3 regions of the Flavobacterium labens genome follow, and region 2 is predicted to be linked to each of the others. Evidence: riboswitches for the same ligand, from Rfam matches in the RefSeq annotation. Region 2 holds a riboswitch; each other region holds the start of a gene.
The links. A riboswitch is a leader RNA that binds a small molecule or an ion and turns the genes downstream of it on or off. The one in region 2 is predicted to bind S-adenosylmethionine.

Region 1: another riboswitch for S-adenosylmethionine. It lies ahead of ACNQF8_RS06380 (homocysteine S-methyltransferase family protein); the one in region 2 lies ahead of ACNQF8_RS12045 (Na+/H+ antiporter NhaC family protein).
Region 3: another riboswitch for S-adenosylmethionine. It lies ahead of ACNQF8_RS06315 (alpha/beta fold hydrolase); the one in region 2 lies ahead of ACNQF8_RS12045 (Na+/H+ antiporter NhaC family protein).

The regions. Positions count from the first base shown of each region.
Region 1 covers NZ_JBLVPL010000001.1:1,462,007-1,464,276, forward strand. The annotation lists gene ACNQF8_RS06375 (NAD(P)/FAD-dependent oxidoreductase) at 1-520, shown strand, start outside; SAM riboswitch class I at 613-732, shown strand; gene ACNQF8_RS06380 (homocysteine S-methyltransferase family protein) at 1,002-2,003, shown strand; gene metH (methionine synthase) at 2,087-2,270, shown strand, end outside.
Region 2 covers NZ_JBLVPL010000005.1:123,774-126,043, reverse strand. The annotation lists gene sucD (succinate--CoA ligase subunit alpha) at 1-180, shown strand, start outside; gene ACNQF8_RS12050 (hypothetical protein) at 398-820, shown strand; SAM-I-IV-variant riboswitch at 947-1,043, shown strand; gene ACNQF8_RS12045 (Na+/H+ antiporter NhaC family protein) at 1,098-2,270, shown strand, end outside.
Region 3 covers NZ_JBLVPL010000001.1:1,446,942-1,449,211, forward strand. The annotation lists gene ACNQF8_RS06310 (hypothetical protein) at 418-627, shown strand; SAM riboswitch class I at 857-994, shown strand; gene ACNQF8_RS06315 (alpha/beta fold hydrolase) at 1,073-2,035, shown strand; gene thrA (bifunctional aspartate kinase/homoserine dehydrogenase I) at 2,054-2,270, shown strand, end outside.

The DNA of each region.
Region 1 (2,270 bases), on a different contig from region 2:
TTTGATTCACCGTAGAAACGAATTTAGAGGCGCTTTAGACTCTGTAGAAAAAGTACAGGAATTGAAGAACTCAGGAAAAATAAAAATGATTACACCGGCAGAAGTAGTTGGTTTAAACGGAGCCGAGCATTTAGAATCAATTGATATTGAAGAAAATGGAGCGCACAGAACTATTGCTACGGATTATTTTATTCCGCTTTTTGGATTAACACCAAAATTAGGTCCTATCGGAGACTGGGGATTAGACATTGAAAAAAATGCAATCAAAGTAAATAATGCATTGGATTACCAAACGAATATTCCTGGAATTTTCGCTATTGGTGACGTAAATACATATCCAGGCAAATTAAAATTGATTCTTTGTGGATTCCATGAAGCAACATTAATGTGTCAGGCAGCCTACCAAATCATCAATCCAGGTAAGAAATATGTATTGAAATATACTACAGTTTCAGGTGTTGACGGATTTGACGGAACTCGTAAAGAAGCTCCAAAAGCCGTTGTGAAAGCCATAGTTTAACAACTTAGCACAAACTAGTTAAAAAATATAGCGCTAATACTTGCAAGTATTAGCGCTATGTCTTTACTTTGCACTGTTCATATATTTATTGAAAGTTATCACGAAAGGCGGAGGGAAAGACCCAATGAAACCTTAGCAACCCTTTATCTTTAAAGAAGGTGCTACATTCTACTTTGTACTGAACCAATTTCAGTATTTAAGATAGATAACACACGAATACTCACTTAGTATTTCTCAAACCTTTTCTTGACAACATATATTTTTAGCCTGATGAATTAATTTCAGTATCAGGAGCGAACATTTGGCGTTTTTTTTGCCAATACCGTTCCCGCTTTCCGCTATATCTTTTTTTCTGTCCCGAACCGTCGGGACCAGAAAAAAAAGGATATCGCTTCAATCGGGGCTAAAGAGTTAAAATAGTGAACTTTTGTAATTAATAATAAGCGCTTAATACTTAGTATTGGCGAGAATAAAACAAAAGATGTCAACAATTCAAGAAGCAATTAAAAAAAACATACTCGTACTCGATGGAGCTATGGGAACCATGTTGCAACGTTACAATTTTTCAGAGGAAGATTTTAGAGGAGAACGATTCAAAGATTTTCCACATTCTTTAAAAGGGAATAACGATTTATTATCACTTACGCAACCACAAGCTATCAAAGCAGTTCATGCAGCTTATTTTGAAGCAGGAGCGGATATCGTTGAAACCAATACTTTCTCAGGAACTACAATTGGAATGGCAGATTACCATCTCGAAGATTTGGTATATGAACTCAACTACGAATCGGCACGAATTGCCCGTGAAGTAGCCGATGAATTTACAGCCAAAAATCCAGACAAACCTCGTTTTGTAGCCGGGTCAATAGGACCAACAAACAGAACGGCAAGCATGTCACCAGATGTAAATGATCCGGGATACAGAGCCGTAACTTTTGATGATTTGCGTATTGCTTACAAGCAACAAGTAGAAGCCTTAATTGACGGAGGAAGTGATTTACTTTTAGTAGAAACTATTTTCGACACGTTAAACGCAAAAGCAGCACTTTTCGCCATCGAAGAAGTCAAAGACGAACGCAATATCGACATTCCAATCATGGTTTCCGGAACCATTACCGATGCATCAGGAAGAACACTTTCAGGACAAACCGTGGAAGCTTTTTTGGTTTCGGTTTCACACATTCCATTGTTGAGCGTAGGTTTCAATTGTGCTTTGGGAGCTGATTTGTTGAAGCCCTATTTGCAAACTTTGTCGCAAAATACTTCCTTCAATGTGTCGGCACATCCTAATGCAGGATTGCCAAACGCTTTTGGAGAGTACGATGAAACACCAGAACAAATGCAAGCTTTCATCAAAGAATATTTAGACGATAATCTAGTAAATATCATAGGTGGTTGTTGCGGAACAACGCCAGAACACATCAAGTTGATTGCAGATATTGCTAAGGATTACAAACCAAGAGTATCAACAGCAACAATGTAAACGTAAAGATGCGCTTTACCGCGTCTGAATTATAGCCATGAATTCATTGTAATTATTGGTTTTGAGGCACAAAAAAATAAAAAATGGCACAAGCAGAAACTAGAAGAAACCTTGTATTATCGGGATTAGAGCCTTTAATCATTACGCCGGAAAGCGTATTTGTGAATATTGGTGAACGTACGAATGTTACAGGTTCTAGAAAATTCCTTCGATTAATCAAGGAAGAAAAATACGAAGAAGCACTCAGTATTGCTAAAGAGCAAGTAG
Region 2 (2,270 bases):
GTAGGTTTCATTGCAGGAGTTACTGCTCCTCCAGGACGTACAATGGGACATGCTGGTGCAATCGTTGGTGGTTCTGACGATACTGCTGAAGCTAAAAAACAAATCATGAGAGAATGTGGAATTCACGTTGTAGATTCTCCAGCTGAAATTGGTAAAAAAGTAAAAGAAGTTTTAGGTTAATCTAAACTCTTATTAAATATTTCTAGAAGCCTCACAATTTGTGGGGCTTTTTTATTATTAATTGAATTAAAGAAATATCTTTGCACTTTATTAAATATTTCTGTTTTTGCAGATTCAATTGTAATAAGAACAAACATAAACGAATGGTTTCTAATGGACCTCACGATTTTGTGGGGTATTTTTTTGTCGAAGCCAGTTCAAATTAAAATAAAATAATATGTACAAAGAGTTAAAAAATTTCAAAGTTACCAATCAGTTTTTATTTACTACAGAAGATAGTTTAGCAGAAGTTTGCAACGCATCAGAAGGTTCTGGAGTGTTTTTAGTGTATTCAGTAGGTGATGAAAAAGAGCTAATTATGGTTGGTTCTACTGGAACTGTTCAAAATAATGGAACTTTGAAAATTAAAAATGGTGGTTTGAAAGATAAAATTGTTGAAGGACACCAATTTGCAAAAACAGGAAGAAAATATTCTTGGCCAGCACAAATGAAAATTGAAGATATCAGCACACTTGAAGTGGTTTGGTATGAAACATTTAATGATAAAACTAAAGTGATTCCAACATTCGTAGAAGGGCAAGTTTTACAAAACTTCCTTGACGAAAATGGAAGGTTGCCAAAATGGAATGTAGCTTTCTAATTATTTAAAGACTGTTTTTCAATATCTTACTTATAATTGCGTCACATTTTTATGTGGCGCTTTTTTTGTTTTATTATTTTTTTGAATGAAATTCAAAATATTTCATAAATAATTAATTACTTTTGCACCCGTTATCACGAATCCTTCAATAGGATAGCAACCTGCAACAACAAGCAAGGTGCTAAAACGATAAGCCAAATCCTTTGGAAAAAATGTTGTTTACATTCCCATATTTAGCTTCGTTTTTCGTCATAATTTTTAATTTAAAATTATTTTTATGACTTTATTTTCAAAAGAAAAAGGAAATGCCTTTGCCTTGATTCCTTTATTTGTTTTTATTTTTACCTTTTTGGGAGCAGGAATTATTTTGAATGATTTTTATGCTTTCCCATCTCCAGTAGCTGTTCTAGTTGGTATAATTGCTGCTTTTTTATTATTCAAATCCTCAACTGAGGATAAAGTTGCTACGCTAATCGCAGGTTGTGGCGAAAGTAAAATTATGACCATGTGTTTAATTTACTTGCTAGCGGGAGCGTTTGCAGTGGTTAGTAAAGCGATGGGCGGAGTTGATGCAGTTGTGAATCTTGGGATAAATACTATTGATGTTGCTTACTTTCCGTTAGGAATTTTCTTGATTGCTTCTTTTTTATCAACTGCTACAGGAACTTCAGTAGGTGCAATTGTTGCGATTGGTCCAATAGCTGTCGCATTAGCTGATAAAAGTGGCGCCTCATTACCGCTTATATCTGGCGCTTTATTGGGTGGTTCTATGTTAGGTGACAATCTTTCCATGATTTCTGATACTACTATTGCAGCAACGCAATCATTAGGATGTGATCTAAAAGATAAGTTTAAAATCAACTTGTTCATTGCCTTTCCTGCTGCAGTTTTGACAATTTTAGTTTTCTTTTATCTTGGTTTAAACTCGGATATTGTGACTGTTGCCATTGCAAAAAGTGATTTTTCCTGGATTGCAATTGTACCTTATATTTTAGTAATCGTATTGGCTGTTGTGGGTGTTAATGTATTTTCAACATTGCTTATTGGTACTTTATTAGCAGGTATAATTGGATATTTTAGTGGTTCATTTACGCTAATGGAGTTTACGCAAAAGATATATGAAGGCTTTACCAGTATGACTGATATTTTCTTATTGTCAATGCTAACTGGAGGTTTAGCAGCTATGGTAGATAAAGCGGGTGGAATAACCTATTTATTAGTTCAAATTAAAAAACTAATTAAAAGTAAAAAATCGGCTCAAGCGGGAATTGGCGCTATAGTAGGTTTTGCAAATTTAGCGATAGCCAACAACACGGTTTCTATTGTAATTACGGGACCTATTGCTAAAGAAATTAACGATGAGTACAATTTAAATCCTAAAAAGACAGCTGCAATTCTTGATATTTTTTCATGTGTAATTCAAGGGGTTTTACCGTATGGTGCTCAAATA
Region 3 (2,270 bases), on a different contig from region 2:
AACGAAAGATGAAATTTAATGTGTGTAATATGTCAAAAGCCATTCAGGAAAAGTCCTGTGGGTCGTCTATTGCTTAAATTTAAATTAAAATTTATATAGCAAAAGCCTCCCAAGAAAATGGGAGGTTTTTTTTTTGAAATCTATTTAGTTGAAAACATAACAAGATTAATTATAGAATGAATAACCTGAAAATCCAGAATACAAATAATTTTAAAGTCAAAAATATGATTTGCGCCAATGCCATTATGTGCATTCGTGTCTGTTGATTCCAAAAGTATAAGTTTATAGCACAACTTAAAACCCTTTTGGATACGTATCTAAAAGGGTTTTTTCATTCAGATTAGTTTGGAAGTATAGAAACATTTCAGAAATCAAAAAATAATTTAAAACAAAACTAACATCGTAAATTCAAATAGTATGAGCACATTAAAAAATTTTCCGAAGAGATTACGGTTACTAAAAGGCTTTAGTATCAGAACCAAAACAGAAAAGGAAAACGATTCAAAAAATGAATTGACCAATCCAAGATTTGAAATATCAAAAAATGATCCTTTGGCGCAGAAAATAGTGCCGAGTTCATTACTGTTTCAAATGTATTCAAAAGAAAATGAAGAACTTTTTATTTAAAAAAGGGATAGTCATTTTAGCTTTTGAATCGCCGATAGTAAATCTCAAATTATGATTTCGACGAAAGATAAAACAATGCTATATTGTTTTATCTTTTGTCGGGATGATGATTCTGTATGATTTTTTCAAGTCAATTTGCAATAAATCAATTAGAACCAATTTGATAAAAATTTGGATGTTTAAAAAAATAGTAGTTAATTTGTGCCTTTAAGTTCAAAAACGTATTGAAATGTTATAAAGAAAGGCAGAGGGATTAGACCCGATGAAGCCTTAGCAACCCTTCGATTTATCGAAGAAGGTGCTGCATTCTACCTTTATTCTGTCCCGAAACTTCGGGATATTTCAGAATCTAAAGGAAAGATAACACAAAGAATTCTTCTAGTTCACTTCTAGCTTTCTTTCTAATATTTCCAGACACAAATCAAAAATCATAAAAGATTTGAAATTGGAAAATAAACCAACATCTATTACATTACAAAATTTCACCACCGAAAGTGGGGCTTTTTATGCTACCATAAACTTAAGTTTTCAAGTTTTTGGACCAGCTTTACATACAGCTCCAATCGTTTTGGTAAATCATGCATTGACTGGAAATTCACAAGTTGTGGGAGACAAAGGTTGGTGGAATGATTTAATTGGTGAAAACAAAACCATCGATACCAATAAATATACAATACTGGCTTTTAATGTTCCGGGAAATGGTTTTGATGATGCTATCATTGAAAATTATTCGGATTTTAATACCAGAGATATTGCCAGAATTTTTATTGAAGGCATTCATTTTCTTAAAATCAAACAGCTTTATGCCATTATTGGCGGTTCTGTTGGCGGAGGAATTGCTTGGGAATTGGTTGCATTGGAACCAAAAATCACACAACATTTAATTCCTATTGCAACCGATTGGAAATCGACAGACTGGTTAATTGCCAATTGCTTTTTGCAAGAGCAAATTCTCAAAAATTCTTCAAAACCTATTGAAGATGCTCGAATTCATGCCATGCTTTGCTACAGAACTCCCGAATCTTTTACTGCAAAATTCCAGAGAACTACTAATGAGGAATTAGCCATTTTCAATGTAGAAAGCTGGCTGAGTCATCATGGTAAAAAGCTTCAAAAACGTTTTCAAATTTCGTCTTATAAAATGATGAATCAATTGTTGAAAACGATAGATATTACCAGAAACAGCAATTCATTCGAAGAAGTGACATCAAAAATTGAAGCTGATATTCATATCATCGGAATCAATTCAGACTTGTTTTTTACTGCAAATGAAAATAAAGCCACTTTCGAGGAATTAAAAAAATATAAAAATAATGTTACCTATCAGGAAATAGTTTCCATTCACGGACATGACGCTTTTTTGATAGAATACAAACAATTAGACAATTTGCTTCAGGATATATTCTAAGCCAAAAAACACAACACAATGAAAATATTAAAATTTGGAGGTAAATCGTTATCGAATGGCGACGGAATAAATAAAGTGATTGCGATTATTACCGATAAAGTAAATCAAGGAGAAGAAATTGCAATTGTAGTATCAGCAAGAGGAAATGCTACGGATGAATTGGAAGAAATTTTAAGTATTGCTTCTAAAAACGGAGATTACAAACCGCTTTTTGAAGATTTCAAAAAGTACCAAC